2 regions of the Arthrobacter ginsengisoli genome follow, and region 2 is predicted to be linked to the other one. Evidence: predicted binding sites of a transcription regulator. Region 2 holds the regulator's gene; the other holds the start of a gene.
What was found. Region 2 encodes HrcA, which represses chaperone genes, less so after heat shock. Its sites were predicted from a motif close to TTNGCACTCGNNNNNNNCGAGTGCNAA; they were not measured.
Positions count from the first base shown of each region.

Region 1: a site for HrcA is predicted at 2,299-2,325, ahead of groL (chaperonin GroEL). Genes of this name have one in related genera too.

Region 1 covers NZ_JAVDVQ010000023.1:54,332-61,877, forward strand. Annotated here, with positions in the region: gene J2X01_RS18620 (RNase H family protein) at 1-315, opposite strand, end outside; gene groL (chaperonin GroEL) at 478-2,115, opposite strand; gene J2X01_RS18630 (ABC transporter substrate-binding protein) at 2,433-3,749, opposite strand; gene J2X01_RS18635 (cold-shock protein) at 3,791-3,997, opposite strand; gene J2X01_RS18640 (LytR C-terminal domain-containing protein) at 4,182-4,823, opposite strand; gene J2X01_RS18645 (DUF3263 domain-containing protein) at 4,905-5,222, opposite strand; gene J2X01_RS18650 (uracil-DNA glycosylase) at 5,317-6,138, shown strand; gene J2X01_RS18655 (siderophore-interacting protein) at 6,153-6,992, shown strand; gene J2X01_RS18660 (threonine/serine exporter family protein) at 7,005-7,546, opposite strand, start outside.
Region 2 covers NZ_JAVDVQ010000001.1:142,919-150,464, forward strand. Annotated here, with positions in the region: gene J2X01_RS00700 (GerMN domain-containing protein) at 1-53, shown strand, start outside; gene J2X01_RS00705 (16S rRNA (uracil(1498)-N(3))-methyltransferase) at 63-842, opposite strand; gene dnaJ (molecular chaperone DnaJ) at 845-1,972, opposite strand; gene hrcA (heat-inducible transcriptional repressor HrcA) at 2,079-3,092, opposite strand; gene J2X01_RS00720 (DUF3097 domain-containing protein) at 3,305-4,147, shown strand; gene J2X01_RS00725 (DUF4870 domain-containing protein) at 4,291-4,710, shown strand; gene hemW (radical SAM family heme chaperone HemW) at 4,809-6,047, opposite strand; gene lepA (translation elongation factor 4) at 6,090-7,546, opposite strand, start outside.

The DNA.
Region 1 (7,546 bases), on a different contig from region 2:
GTCGATCTCCTTGAGCAGGTCGACGTTCATCACGGGCTTGCCGTCGGACTTGCGCCAGCCCTTGCGCTTCCAGCCCGGCATCCACTTCGTCACGGAGTTGATGACGTACTGGCTGTCGCAGAGAATGTGCAGATCCTCACCCGGCAGATGCGCGGTGGAGCGGAAGAGATCCAGCACGGCCATGAGCTCGCCCATGTTGTTGGTGCCATGGGGCCATCCCCCGGCCCGCCAGCAGTCGTCGTTTACGTACCAGGCCCATCCGGCCGGGCCGGGATTTCCTAATGCCGAACCGTCGGCTGCTGCAGTAATCGTCACTGCACCATCCTGCCAGACCCCCGCAGGCACCGGTGTCCGCCGCCGGCAGTGACGGTCGCTCCTGCGGGGGTTAACGCCGACGGCGGCCCCACCCGAAGGAGGGACCGCCGTCGTTGAACTGGACGTTCAGCGCTGAACTGCGCAGCGCCGGAAGCCGGGTGGTTAGAAACCGCCCATGCCGCCCATGCCGCCCATGTCATCGCCGCCGCCCATCGGGGCGCCACCCTTCTCGGGCTTGTCGGCCACAACGGCCTCGGTGGTGAGGAACAGGCCGGCAATGGAAGCCGCGTTCTGCAGGGCAGAGCGGGTTACCTTGACCGGGTCGTTGATGCCGGCAGCCAGCAGGTCGACGTACTCGCCGGTTGCTGCGTTCAGGCCGTGGCCTGCGGGCAGGCCGCGGACCTTGTCCACGACAACGCCCGGCTCGAGGCCGGCGTTGAAGGCGATCTGCTTCAGCGGGGCGTCGATGGCAACGCGGACGATGTTCGCACCGGTTGCCTCGTCGCCTTCGAGCTGCAGGTTCGCGAAGGCCTTGGCGCCGGCCTGGATCAGGGCCACGCCACCGCCGGCGACGATGCCCTCTTCGACAGCAGCCTTGGCGTTGCGGACAGCGTCCTCAATGCGGTGCTTGCGTTCCTTGAGCTCAACTTCGGTTGCGGCACCGGCCTTGATGACTGCAACGCCGCCGGCCAGCTTGGCCAGGCGCTCCTGCAGCTTCTCGCGGTCGTAATCGGAATCGGAGTTCTCGATCTCGGCACGGATCTGGGAAACGCGGCCAGCAATCTGGTCAGCGTCGCCTGCACCCTCGACGATGGTGGTCTCATCCTTGGTGACGACGACCTTGCGGGCGCGGCCGAGGAGTTCGAGGCCGGCGGTCTCAAGCTTGAGGCCGACTTCCTCGGAGATGACCTGGCCACCGGTGAGGATGGCGATGTCCGCGAGCTGCGCCTTGCGGCGGTCGCCGAAGCCCGGAGCCTTGACGGCGACGGACTTGAAGGTGCCGCGGATCTTGTTGACGATCAGGGTGGCCAGGGCCTCGCCCTCGATGTCTTCGGCAATGATCAGCAGCGGCTTGGAGGACTGCATGACCTTCTCGAGGACAGCAACCAATTCCTTGACGTTGGAGATCTTGGAGTTGACGATCAGGATGTACGGATCCTCAAGGACCGTTTCCTGGCGCTCGGCGTCGGTGACGAAGTAAGCGGAGATGTAGCCCTTGTCGAAGCGCATGCCTTCGGTGAGCTCGAGCTCCAGGCCGAAGGTGTTGGACTCCTCGACGGTGATGACGCCTTCCTTGCCGACCTTATCCAGGGCCTCGGCAATCAGTGCGCCAATTTCGTTGTCACCGGCAGAGATGGACGCGGTGGCCGCAATCTCTTCCTTGGTTTCGATTTCCTTGGCGGAGGCCAGGAGCTCGCGGGTGACGGCTTCGACAGCCTTCTCGATGCCGCGCTTGAGGGACAGGGGATCAGCGCCGGCCGCGACGTTCCGCAGGCCTTCCTTGACCAGGGCCTGGGCCAGCACGGTAGCGGTGGTGGTTCCATCGCCGGCGACGTCATCCGTCTTCTTGGCAACTTCCTTGACCAGCTCGGCGCCGATCTTTTCGTAAGGGTCGTCCAGCTCGATCTCCTTGGCGATGGAAACACCATCGTTGGTGATCGTGGGGGCACCCCACTTCTTTTCGAGGACGACGTTGCGTCCACGCGGGCCGAGGGTGACCTTGACGGCGTCGGCGAGGATGTTCAGGCCCCGCTCAAGACCGCGGCGTGCCTCTTCATCAAATGCAATGATCTTGGCCATAACGGCAGTAGTCCTTTCGGGACAGTCGTTAAGAATGAACCTTCGCTGCGGTGCCCGCGACGGACGATCCTTGCCCTGCGGCCTCTGTATGCCGCAAGGCCAGGGATCTCACCCCAGCCAGGTGTTTCTCTCGCTCCCGGACCGGCCGCTTCAACTCCGTGACCGGGCGAACCGGGCGTTGTTTTAGCAGTCAATACGCGGGAGTGCTAAGTCAATAATTAGCACTCCCCCGGGGAGAGTGCAAGCAGCGGGCGTGCCGGAGTGCCCCTGTTCGGCCCGCTGAGCGCCCCTGGCACGGCTCAATACGCTAAGGGCGATTAACTCGCGGTGCTGTTGGCTGTTTCGCTGCCGCTCATGGTTGCCCTGTTGTCCGCGCCGTAGCGGTAGACAACGTAGTTCGCGGTGCTGACGTCTCCACGGGAGTCAAAGCTGATCGGCCCGGACTCCCCGTCGTAATCGGGTCGCTTTCCGGACCGGATGGCGTCCAGGCACTCCTGGTAACTCTTGCAGACCGCGGCTTCGCCGCCGGGGCCAGCGCTGCCCGGGCCCTGCACTTTGCCGCCCGAAACGGCGATCAGGCTGGCCGCAATGGAGGTTCCGGCGTCGTCCTGGGCAGCAGCGGCCGCGATGGCGGCGAGGTTGGCGGCGTCGTACGCTTCGGCGGCAAAGGTCATGTCCGTCAGCTCCGGATCCACGGAGACCAGTTCGGCCTGGAAGTGTGCGGACGCAAAGGTCCCCGGCAGGATGCCGCGCGTGCCCTCGAGGGCACGCGACCCGAGGCCGGAACCGTATTGGTTGACCGCGCCGTCGCTGAGGATGAGCTTCTTGCCGGCAAGGCCGGCGTTGTTCAGTTCGGCAATGGCGCCTTGGGCACCCGCGCGGGAGACCAGCACAACAGCGTCCGGGGCCGCCGCCTTCGCGGCCGCGGCCGCCTGCTGTGCGTGGCCGGGCGCGAAACCGACGACCGCGACGGTCCCGACGCCGGACGCCTTGGCGGCGGCGGCCACTGCAGTGGACACGTCTTTGCCGTAGCTGCCTTCCTCGTAGACCACCGCAAGAGTTGCCGCGCCACTGTCCTTGGCGAGTTTGACGAGAACGGGAGCCTGCGCGATGTCGGCTGCCGCGGTACGGAAGTAGTAGCCGTTGCTCTCGTAGCTACTGAGTCCGCTGGCGGTGTTCGCGGGGGAAATCATGGCGATCCTGGCGTTGGACAGGACGTCGATGGCGGTGGGCGCCCGGCTGGAGTCCGTCGGGCCGATGACGACGTCGGCCTTGGCCGCCACCAGCGCCCGTGCCTGCGCTGCGGTGTCCGCGCTGATGGTCTCGGGGAGCAGCTCCACCGGCTTTCCCTTGTGGCCGCCCGCAGCGTTGATCTCCCTGACGGCGAGCTTCGCGGCGGCCAACTGGGGGGCATTCAGGAAGTTCTGCGGCCCGGTGTTGTCGAGGATCAGCCCGATCCGCAGGATGCCGTCACCGCTCGCATCGGCCTGTTCCACGCGGGCGCCGCCCGTTGGCCCCAGACACGCGGTCATGGTCAGCGCCGCCACGGCCGCAACGGCAACCGCCTGGCCCCGCCTCAGCATCCCGGACCGGCGCCCGGCGCTGCTGCCGGCAGACTGTCGGGCGGCATTCATTCCGGCAGGATCCTGCGTCGCTCGTGCTGCGGCGGGGAAGGTCACGGGGCGGGCCGGACGCTTTCGGCCTGCGGGCCTTTGTCGCCCTCGCCGACTTCAAGTTCCACGCGCTGCCCCTCGGTCAGGGCACGGTAGCCGTCCCCGGCGATGGCCGACCAGTGCACAAAGACGTCGTCCCCGGTGCTGTCCACGGTGATGAAGCCGTAGCCCTTTTCGGAGTTGAACCATTTGACGGTTCCCAATGCCATGGTGTCCACTCTTTTCAGTCGGCCGGCGGGCGGTCCGCCATAATGTGCCCCGCAGAATGCAGCAACAGAATGCAGACACAGAATGCAAACGCAGCCCGCAAATACTGTACCCACAGCCTCCGGCCGGGGTGCAGGGCGCGGGCGGGCGGGGCGCCAATAGTTATTCAGGCGTAACCGGGACGGACTACTGGAAGCCGGGGGCCAGCACGACGACCAGCGGCAGCTGGAATTCGGCCGAGTCAACCATGGTCGGGATGCCCAGGAGTTTTCCGAGGGCTTCGGCGTTGGCCTTCTGCGCGGCGCCGGCGTAGAAGATGACGGAGCGAGGCTGTGGCGCACCGCCCCAGTTTCCGAGCGTGCCAACGGTCCAGCCGGCGGTGGAAACGGTTCCGCCCACGCGGTTCGCCAGGCCGGCGGTGGCGGTGGAGTTGAAGACCGCCACCGGCTGGGTCTTGTCGACGGCGGCGGCCGCGGTGGGGGTTGCGGAGGGGGTTACGGAGGGCGTGGCGGCCGCCGAGGGTGTCCCGCTGGCAGCCGGGCTGGCGGACGCGGGGCTGGCGGGGGCGGAGGCTGTGGGGGCCGGGGACGCCGCGGCGCTGCTGCCGCCCTGCTCGGCCGATACGGCCTGGGTGCTTCCAGCAGAGGAGAATCCGAGTTTCGGCAGGATCAGGAAGGCCAGGAGGCCCACGGCCAGGGCTGCGGCGCCGACGGCCAGGATGGGCCCCAGACGGCGGCCACGCCGGGATTCGGCGACCGCCCGGTGGACACCCTGGCGTGTGGAGGTCTCCGGGACCCGATCAAATTCATCCCGAGCGTATTTGGTCATGGTCAAAACGACGTCCTTGCTGATTTCTGACGATTTGCGCCCACCGGCTTCCGCGCAGGAATCCGCGCATCAGGTTGTGCTTTACGCGTCTGAGCCCAAGCGGCGAGCAGTGCGGGCACGTTGGCGTGACGTACGTAGTCTACGCAATCTCTTCACCAACATGGGATCGTGGGCCAGCGCATCCTCACTGTCAATGAGGGCATTGAGGATCTGGTAGTAGTGCGTTGCGGAGAGGTCGAAGAGCTCCCGGATCGCCTGTTCTTTGGCTCCGGCGTACTTCCACCACTGCCGTTCCAGCGCCAGTATCTGCTGGTCCCTGCTGCTAAGGGGGGACTCCGGGCTGGTCCCCGCGGACAGCGATTCCGCCGTCGAAGGGTGCTCCTGCGCTGGTTCGGCCACGACACACTCCCTTTGCTGGATCCGGTGAAAAGTCTTCCCCATGCTACGGGCGAATAACAGGCTTGTCATTTGCGACCCTGCGAGAATAGGCCCTGTGCCTACCTTCGACGCGCTTGATTCCGATGCCCTCTTCGAGCTGCAGCCCCCGTCGGCCGAGACTCCCGGTTTCGCTGAGCTGGCACGCCTGCCGTTGAATGAGCTCGTTGCTGCCGGCTGGGCGGACGCGCTGGCACCGGTGGAACAGCAGCTGCGGGATGTCCTGGCTTTCCTCGGCCGGGAAGTTGCCGGGGGCCACGCGATCCTGCCGCCGCCGTCGAACGTTCTCCTGGCGTTCCGGCAGCCCCTGGCGGAGGTCAGGGTCCTGATAGTGGGCCAGGACCCGTACCCGACGCCGGGCCACGCCGTCGGGCTGTCCTTCGCCGTGGACGGCGCCACACGGCCCATCCCGCGCAGCCTCGCCAATATCTACAAGGAACTCGAAGACGATCTGGGCCTTTCGCCGCGGGTCCACGGCGACCTCAGCCCGTGGGCGGACCAGGGCGTGCTGCTGCTCAACCGCGTCCTCAGTGTCCGGGCCGGGGAAGCGGGCTCGCACCGCAACCGAGGATGGGAAGCCATCACGGCGGCGGCGATCAGCGCCGTGGCGAACCGCGTCACCGCCGACGGCTCCCCCGTGCCGCTCGTTGCGATCCTCTGGGGCAAGGATGCCGGTACCGTCCGGCCGCTGCTGGGCACCGCGCCGGTGATCGCCAGTGCCCATCCGAGTCCCCTCTCGGCAGCACGGGGATTCTTCGGCTCCCGGCCGTTCAGCCAGGCCAACACGCTGCTCCAGGAGCAAGGGGACGGCACTGTGGATTGGGAACTTCCGCCCCTTCCCCGTCGGCTTCACAGTCGGGGCCACGCCCAGCCTTCTTAGCTAGTCTTGACTACATGACCTCAGTCCCCGCTGCCACCTCGGCCACCCGCAAATCACGCCCGCAGACGAGCCTCACCGTCCTGCGCCGCGAACAGCTCTCCCCCCACATGGTCCGGATCATTGCCGGCGGCCCGGGCTTCGCGGGGTACGTCAACAACGCCTTCGTGGACCGGTACGTCAAGATCGTGTTCCCCCAGCCCGGGATCAACTACACGGAGCCGCTGGACCTCTGGGAAATCCGGGAGTCCCTGCCGCGGGATCAGTGGCCGCACACCCGGACCTACACCGTCCGCTGGGTCGACGAGGCTGCCGGGGAACTCGCCATCGACTTCGTGATCCACGGCGATGAAGGTCTGGCGGGCCCGTGGGCCGACGCCGCCCGGCCCGGCGACGCCCTGATCTTCACCGGCCCGGGCGGGGGCTACAACCCGGACCCGACGGCGGACTGGTACCTGTTCGCGGGCGATGAGTCCGCGCTGCCGGCCATAGGCGCCGCGATTGAATCACTACCGGAGGATGCCCGCGGACTGGCCTTCCTCGAGGTGGACACCGACGCCGACATCCAGGCCATCGCCGCGCCGGCCGGTGTGGAGCTGCGCTGGCTCCTGCGCGGCGGCGTGCCGGCCGGGGCCAGCGACCTGCTGGTCACCGCGGTGCGTGACACCACCTGGCCGGAGGGCCGGGTGCAGGTCTTTGCCCACGGCGAGCGAGGCTACATGAAGACCCTGCGGAGCGTGCTCTACGGGCAGCACGGGCTGGAGCGCTCCCAGGTATCGCTGTCCGGGTATTGGGCGATGGGCCGGGTGGAGGACGACTTCCAGGCCGAGAAGAAGCTGGCCATCGGCAAGATCTAACGGCACAAGGCCTCAGCGGCGCCGCGCCCGCCGTCGTTCGTTGCTGGCAAGGCTGCGGGTCAGGGGCCGGGCCAGCGTGTCACCGAGGACGATGCCGGCCGCCACCCCCATCACGATAGCCCCGGCGTTGAGCATGCCCCCGGCACCCAGCAGGATCTCCGATTCCTCAACGGTCAACACATACATGGAGCGGAATATGGTGAGGCCGGGCAGCAGGATCAGCCCGGCGGGAACGGCCACCACCAACTGCGGGGCACCCATTCGAAGCGCCACCACCCGGGCGAGCAAACCGATGGCGACGGCGGCCAGCGCGGGAGAAAACCGGGGTCCGATGCCCAGCGACTCTCCCCCGAGCAGGACAAAATAGCCCACAACTCCGACGGCGGCGGTCGGCAGCAGCAGGGTCACGGAGGTCTGTTCGGTGATGCCGATCATCAGCACCGCGACGGCGATCAAAATGACCACCACCCATAAGTCATACGCCGGCGGGAATGTTTTAGTGACGTCGATCGGCTCCATGCCGGTCATGTCCCCGACCACGAAGCCGACCGCAA
Region 2 (7,546 bases):
GCAATCCGGCGGAGGACCTCAACGTCGACACCCGCGGGTTCACGGTTAAGTAGCCGGACCGGCTACCAGCGGCCCAGGATGTCGCTGGCGAGGACCGTCGCGGCTGGACCTGCCGTCGACGAGCGCAGCACATGGTGGCCCAGCAGGGCCGTGACTGCACCGGCGCCGCAGAGCCTGGTGACTTCCCGCGGGCTGATGCCGCCCTCAGGGCCCACGATCAGCAGCACCTCACCGTCCTGCTCCGCCCCGTCGCCGGCGGGCCGGGCCCCCTGCCAGGCCTCCAGCACCTGCCGCAGCGGGCGCACGGCGTCCTCGTGCAGGATGATGGCGAGATCGGCGGCAGCCACTGCCGCCTGCAGCCCGGCGCCGTCGACGGCGGTGCGGACCTCCGGGATCCAGGCCCGGCGGGCCTGCTTGGCGGCCGCCGTGACGACGGACTGCCACTTCGCATGGGCCTTGGCCGCACGCTCCGCCTTCCAGCGCACTATCGATCGCTCGGCCTGCCAGGGGATGACGGCATCGATCCCCAGTTCGGTGGCAGTCTCGGCGGCGAGCTCATCCCGGTCCCCTTTCGCGAGGGCCTGGACCAGGACGAGCCGGACCGCAGGCCGGGGCTCGTCGGAGACGGCGGTGCATTCCACCGTCAGCTCCCCGGGTGCGACGGCGGCGACAGTTCCGCTGAGCCGTTTGCCGGCACCGTCGGCGATATCCACCGCTTCCCCCACGGCAAGACGCTTCACCGTGACCGCGTGGCGTGCCTCGGGTCCGTCAAGGACGAAGACGCCGCCGGGGGCCAGCCCGTCCAGGGTGCCGGGGGCAGTGAAAAAGACCGGGTTGCTCACCGCTACAGGTTACCGAGCCGGTCCCGGAGCTTCGAGAAGACGCCGCCGGTCCCGGCGAGCTTGCCTTCGGTGAAGTGTTCCCCGCGCAGCTTGGCGAGCTGGCGGAGCAGCTCCTCCTGGGCCGGGTCGAGTTTCGCCGGCGTGTCCACCTGCAGGTGGACCTTGAGGTCGCCGCGGCCGTAGCCGCGCAGGTGGGTGACGCCCAGCCCGCGGAGGGTGATGACCTCGCCGGACTGCGTGCCGGCTTTGACATCGATCTCCTGCCGGCCGTCGAAAGTGTCGAGCGAGATCTCGGTGCCCAGCGCGGCGGCAGTCATCGGGATGTTGAGGCTGGCGTGGAGGTCATCGCCGTCTCGCACGTAGGTGGCGTCATTGTTGACCCGGATCTCCACATAGAGGTCGCCCGCGGGTCCGCCGGCGGGTCCGGCCTCGCCCTGGCCGGAGAGCTGGATGCGGGTGCCGGTGGCGACGCCGGCGGGAACCTTGACTGTCAGCGTGCGCCGGCTGCGGATCCGGCCCTGGCCGGCGCATTCGTTGCAGGGGTCGTTGATGACGGTGCCGAAGCCCGCGCAGGAACCGCAGGGGGCAGACGTCATGACCTGGCCGAGGATGGAGCGCACGGCGCGCTGGACCTGGCCGCTGCCGCCGCAGATGTCGCAGCGTTCCGGGTGGCTGCCCTCACGGCAGCACGAGCCCTCACAGGTGGGGCAGGTGACGGCCGTGTCGACTTCGATCTTCTTGTTGACACCGAACACGGCGTCGCGGAGGTCGATCCGAACGCTGATCAGGGCGTCCTGGCCGCGGCGGACCCGTGAGGCCGGCCCGGCCTGGCCGCCGGCGCCGAAGAACGTGTCGAAAATATCCTGGAACGCGAAGCCCTGGCCGGAGTAGCTGCCGCCGCCGAAGCCGTTGTCGGTGCCGTTCTCGTTGCCCGTGGTGTCGTAGATCCGGCGCTTCTGCGGATCGGAAAGCACCTCGTATGCGTGCGTGACGGCCTTGAAACGGTCCGACGCGTCATCCCCGGGATTGACATCCGGGTGGAGGTTGCGTGCCAGCTTGCGGTAGGCCTTCTTGATTTCTTCGCCCGTGGCTTCACGGGAGACTCCAAGAACGTCGTAATGGCTGCTCAAAGTTTTGTATCTCTTCCTGGTTGTACTGCCGGTTAGGGGCAAGAAGCCTTGTGGGGTGGGACGTCCGGTGTGTCCCGGTGGGTTCCGGACGGTCGGCCGTGATCCGTCAGGGGCCCAGAATCCTGGACAGGTAGCGGGCCACCGCCCGGACCGCGGCCATGGTGGTCGGATAGTCCATCCTGGTGGGGCCAAGGACGCCGATCTTCGAGCTCGCGTCCGGGCCGTAGCCGGTCGCCACCACCGAGGCCTCCGCGAGCCCGTCGTATGGATTCTCCCGGCCAATACTGACGGTCACACCCCTCGGGTCCGCGGCCATGTCACCCAGCAGGCGGAGCATGACCACCTGCTCCTCGAGCGCTTCCAGTACCGGGCCGATGCTGAGCGGGAAGTCCACGTTGGAGCGGGCGAGGTTGGCGGTTCCGGCCATGACCATGCGCTCCTCGCGGCTGCTCGCGGCCAGCGCCTCCAGGCCCCGGGCCAAGGCCTGTGCGTCGGCGCGGCGCGCGGCCGGGCAGGTGACAACCACGGACTTCAACGATTGCGGCAGCAGGTTCAGCGGTGTCCCGGAGAGGCTTCCGAGGAAACGCGTCCGCAGCTCGGACAGGGCCTCCTCGGACAGGTCCTGCCCCACGTCAATGACGCGCTGTTCCACTTTGCCGGTGTCCGCGATCAACACCACGAGCACCTTACGGGGTGCCAACAGGACGAATTCGATGTGCCGTACCTTGGCCCTGCTCAGATGCGGATATTGCACCACGGCGACCTGGTGGGTCAGCTGCGAGAGCAGCCGCACGGTGCGCTCCAGCACGTCGTCGAGGTCGTCGGAGCCCTCCAGCAAGGCCTGGATGGCGCGCCGTTCCGCCGGGGAGAGCGGTTTGACCGCCGAAATCTGGTCCACGAAGAGCCGGTAGCCCTTGTCGGTGGGAATCCGCCCGGCACTCGTATGCGGTGCGGTGATGAGGCCATCATCTTCCAGGGCCGCCATGTCATTGCGGATCGTGGCGCTGGACACGCCCAGGTGGTGCCGCTCGACGAGGGCCTTGGAGCCGACGGGTTCCCGTGAATGGACGTAGTCCTCCACGATGGCGCGCAGCACTTCGAGTTTGCGCGGTTCGCTCACGCTCCACCTCCAATCGACTGTCCCGCATCCGATGCCGCCGTAGCGGCCGCTCCGGACGCGCTGTGTTAGCACTCGACATGCCTAAGTGCTAACCAGTCTAATATGAGTCGCCGCGTTGTTAGCATTGGATTCGCTCCGGGCGTTCTTCCTGGGGCTGGTGTTTTCGGGCACAGCCCGCCGCAGCAATCCGAGTGCAAAGCAGTGTGTAACCGATGTCGTACCAGAACTGGGGTCCGCAGGACCTGTCCGCCCCCGCCAAGACGCAACTGCCGGAAGTGCCGGTGGAACGCGGCATGGTGCTCGAAGATGTGCAGTCCGGTTGGGTCGGCGCCGTCACCCGCGTGGAGAAGTCCGGCGGGATGCACGTCGTCGCCCTTGAAGACCGCCGCGGCAAGTCCCGGTCCTTCAGGCTCGGCTTTGGCTTCCTGCTGGAGGGACAGCCGATCCGGCTGATGCCACCGGCGCCGCGCGCCGCGGCGGCAGGAACCCGCACCGCCTCGGGCTCTGTCCGCGTACAGGGCCAGCGCGCCCAGGTCGCAAAGGCAAGCCGGATCTGGGTGGAGGGCAAGCACGACGCCGAACTCGTCGAAAGGGTCTGGGGCGACGATCTCCGGGTGGAGGGCATCGTGGTCGAGCCGTTGCACGGCATTGACGACCTGGCCGGCGCCGTCGCCGCCTTCCGGCCCGGACCCGGACGCCGGCTGGGCGTCCTGGTGGACCACCTGGTGCCGGATTCCAAGGAGTCCCGGATCGCCCAAGCCGTGATGGCCTCCCCCGGGGCTGCGGGGAACGTGCTGATTGTGGGCCATCCCTATGTGGATGTCTGGCAGGCGATCCGGCCGTCCGTGCTGGGAATCGAGAAGTGGCCGGTGATCCCGCGCGGGGTGGATTGGAAGACCGGCATCCTGACGGCGTTCGGCTGGCCGCACAGCACCAAGGAGGACATTGGCCTGGGCTGGCAGAAGCTCCTCGGTGCGGTCCGCAGCTACGCGGACCTGGAGCCCTCCCTGCTGGGCCGGGTGGAAGAGGTCATTGACTTCCTCACCGTTCCCTGAGGAACGCCGCGGCGGGCCGCCGCCAGCGGGCCGATCCTCGATTCGGCCCCCGAGCAAGTATTCTTGGTACGGCGGCTGTGCTCCTGGCACGGCCCCGGCAACTCCACGCACCGACGCAGCACCGCAATCCGAAGGACGACACCGTGGCAGATGACGCACGCGACCAGACTGGCAATCAGCTTGGCCATGGCCAGCCCCCGTACCATGGCGTTCCCGCGAATGCGCTGCCGCTGACGGCGAATGAGGACCGGCAGTGGGCCACGCTTGCCCACTTCGGGGGCATCCTGGGCTGCGTTCCCGCGCTGCTGATCTACCTGATCTTCAAGGACCGGGGCCCCTTCACGGCGCAGGAGTCCAAGGAGGCCCTGAACTTTACGCTGCCTCCCACGATTGCGGCCGTGTTGTGCAACCTGCTGGTGTTTGTACCGGTCGTGGGCAATATTTTCGCCGTCCTGGCCACGCTCATCTGGATCGCTGTGACGTGCTTCTCGGTGGCTGCGGGCATCCACGTCAACCGCGGCCAGCCGCACCGCTACGAGTTCAACCTCCGCTGGATTAAATAGCTGAGCCCGCACCCGGGCATTGGAGCCGGCCGCTGCCCATCAGGGCTGGCGGCCGGCTTTTTTGTGCGGAGCCTTTTCGGGCGGCCTGGTCCGCTGGCTTAGTCCGGCAGGATCCTGCGGACCACGGCGTCGGCCAGCAGCCGGCCCTTGAGCGTGAGGACGAGCCGGCCCTTGAATGCAGCCGCGGGGTCCACGAGGCCGTCGGCGATGAGACCGGCGACGGCGTGCCGCCCGGTGTCACCCAGGCCCCCGAGGCTTGGGATGTCGAGCCCGGAGTTCAGGCGGGCCTCCAGCATGACGCGCTCCACGTTGCGGGTCTGGGAATCAAGGGTCTCCCGGCCGGCGGCAGGCGACAGCCCGGCACCCAGGCGGTTCGCATAAGCGGTGGGGTGCTTGACGTTCCACCACCGGACGCCGCCGACGTGCGAGTGCGCACCGGGGCCGATGCCCCACCAGTCGTCCCCCCGCCAGTAGGCCAGGTTGTGCCGGCAGGCCTGCTCCGGGGTGCGGGACCAGTTGCTGACCTCGTACCAGGCGAGCCCGGCCGCGGAGATGAGTTCATCGGCGAGTTCGTACTTGGCCGCGTGATCGTCGTCGTCGATTTCCGGCACCTCGCCGCGGCGGATCTGCGCGGCCAGTTTGGTGCCGTCCTCGACAATGAGCGCGTAGGCGCTGATGTGGTCGGGGGCGTAGGACAGTGCCGTCTCGAGTGAGAAGCGCCAGTCCTCCAGCGACTCCCCCGGCGTCCCGTAGATCAGGTCGAGGCTGACGTCCAGGCCCGCGTCCCGGGCCCACCGGACCGCCTCGGGCACGCGGCTGGGCGTGTGGGTGCGGTCCAGCACCTTAAGGACGTGCGGCACGGCCGACTGCATGCCGAAGGACACCCGGGTGAAGCCGGCGTCGGCGAGCAGCTGGAGTGAAGCGGGGGTGACGGAATCCGGGTTTGCTTCGGTGGTCACCTCGGCGCCGGGCTCGAGGCCCCACGCCGCGACGGCGGCCCTGAGGATGCGGGCCAGGTCTTCGGCCGGCAGCAGCGTGGGCGTGCCGCCGCCGAAAAAGACCGTGCTGAGCGGACGCGCGGGCAGGCCGCTGTTTTTCAGGACAGCGGCTGCGAAGTCGACTTCCGCGACGGCAGTGCCGGCGTAGGCGTCCTGGGACGCCCCGCCGCCAAGTTCCGTGGCGGTGTAGGTGTTGAAGTCGCAGTACCCGCAGCGCACGGCGCAGAACGGAATGTGCACGTAGAGCCCGAAGGCGCGGCCCGCGGCGCCGTCGAGCGCCTGGCCGGGCAGCAGCCCGTCGGGCGGGGCCGGGTCGCCCAGCGGAAGGGCGCTAGGCACGGGCGCCGCCGGCCTGCATCGGGACAGTCTTCACCAGCACCGCTACTTCTTGGCCTTGTCCTTGGACTCGTCCGTGGTGAGGGCGGCGATGAAGGCCTCCTGCGGGACCTCGACGCGGCCCACCATCTTCATGCGCTTCTTGCCTTCCTTCTGCTTTTCCAGCAGTTTCCGCTTCCGGGTGATGTCGCCGCCGTAGCACTTGGCGAGCACGTCCTTGCGGATGGCGCGGATGCTTTCCCGGGCGATGATCCGGGAGCCAATGGCGGCCTGGATGGGCACCTCGAACTGCTGGCGCGGAATGAGTTCACGCAGCTTGCCGGTCATCATCACACCGTAGGCGTAGGCCTTGTCGCGGTGTGTGATGGCCGAGAACGCGTCCACCTGCTCGCCCTGGAGCATAATGTCGACCTTGACCAGATCGGCGACCTGCTCGCCGTCGGCCTTCCAGTCCAGCGACCCGTAGCCGCGGGTCTTGGACTTGAGGATGTCGAAGAAATCGAACACGATCTCGGCCAGCGGCAGGCGGTAACGGATTTCCACCCGGTCCTCGGAGAGATAGTCCATGCCGCCCATGACGCCGCGCCGGCTCTGGCACAGCTCCATGATGGCGCCGACAAACTCGTTCGGCGCCAGGATGGTGGCGGCGACCATCGGTTCGCGGACTTCGGCGATTTTGCCGCTCGGGTATTCGCTGGGGTTCGTGACGTGGACGACTCTCTTGTCCTCCAGCGTCACCTCGTATTCCACGTTGGGGGCGGTGGAGATCAGATCCAGCTTGTACTCGCGTTCGAGCCGCTCACGGGTGATTTCCAGGTGCAGCAGGCCGAGGAAACCAACGCGGAACCCGAAACCCAGGGCGGCTGACGTTTCGGGCTCGTAGACCAGTGCGGCGTCGTTGAGCATCAGCTTTTCCAACGCGTCCCGGAGCACCGGATAGTCCGTGCCATCCAGCGGGTACAGGCCGGAGAAGACCATGGGCTTGGCATCCGCGTAGCCGGGCAGGGATTCGGTCGCCGGCTTGGCCAGGTTGGTGACGGTGTCGCCCACCTTGGACAGGCGGACGTCCTTCACACCGGTGATGAGGTAGCCCACTTCGCCGACGCCGAGGCCCTTGGACGGGGTGGGCTCCGGGGAGCTCACGCCGATCTCGAGGAGTTCGTGCGTGGCCCGGGTGGACATCATCTGGATGCGTTCGCGGGGGTGCAGCATGCCGTCAACGACACGTACGTAGGTGACCACGCCGCGGTAGGTGTCGTAGACCGAGTCGAAGATCATGGCGCGGGCCGGGGCGTTCGGGTCACCGACGGGGGCGGGAAGGTCGCGGACGATCTTGTCGAGCAGGACTTCGACGCCCATGCCGGTCTTGCCGGAGACGCGGAGCACGTCGTCGGGGTCGCCGCCGATCAGGCTGGCGAGTTCCGCCGCGTACTTCTCGGGCTGGGCAGCCGGGAGGTCGATCTTGTTCAGGACCGGGATGATCGTGAGGTTGTTTTCCATCG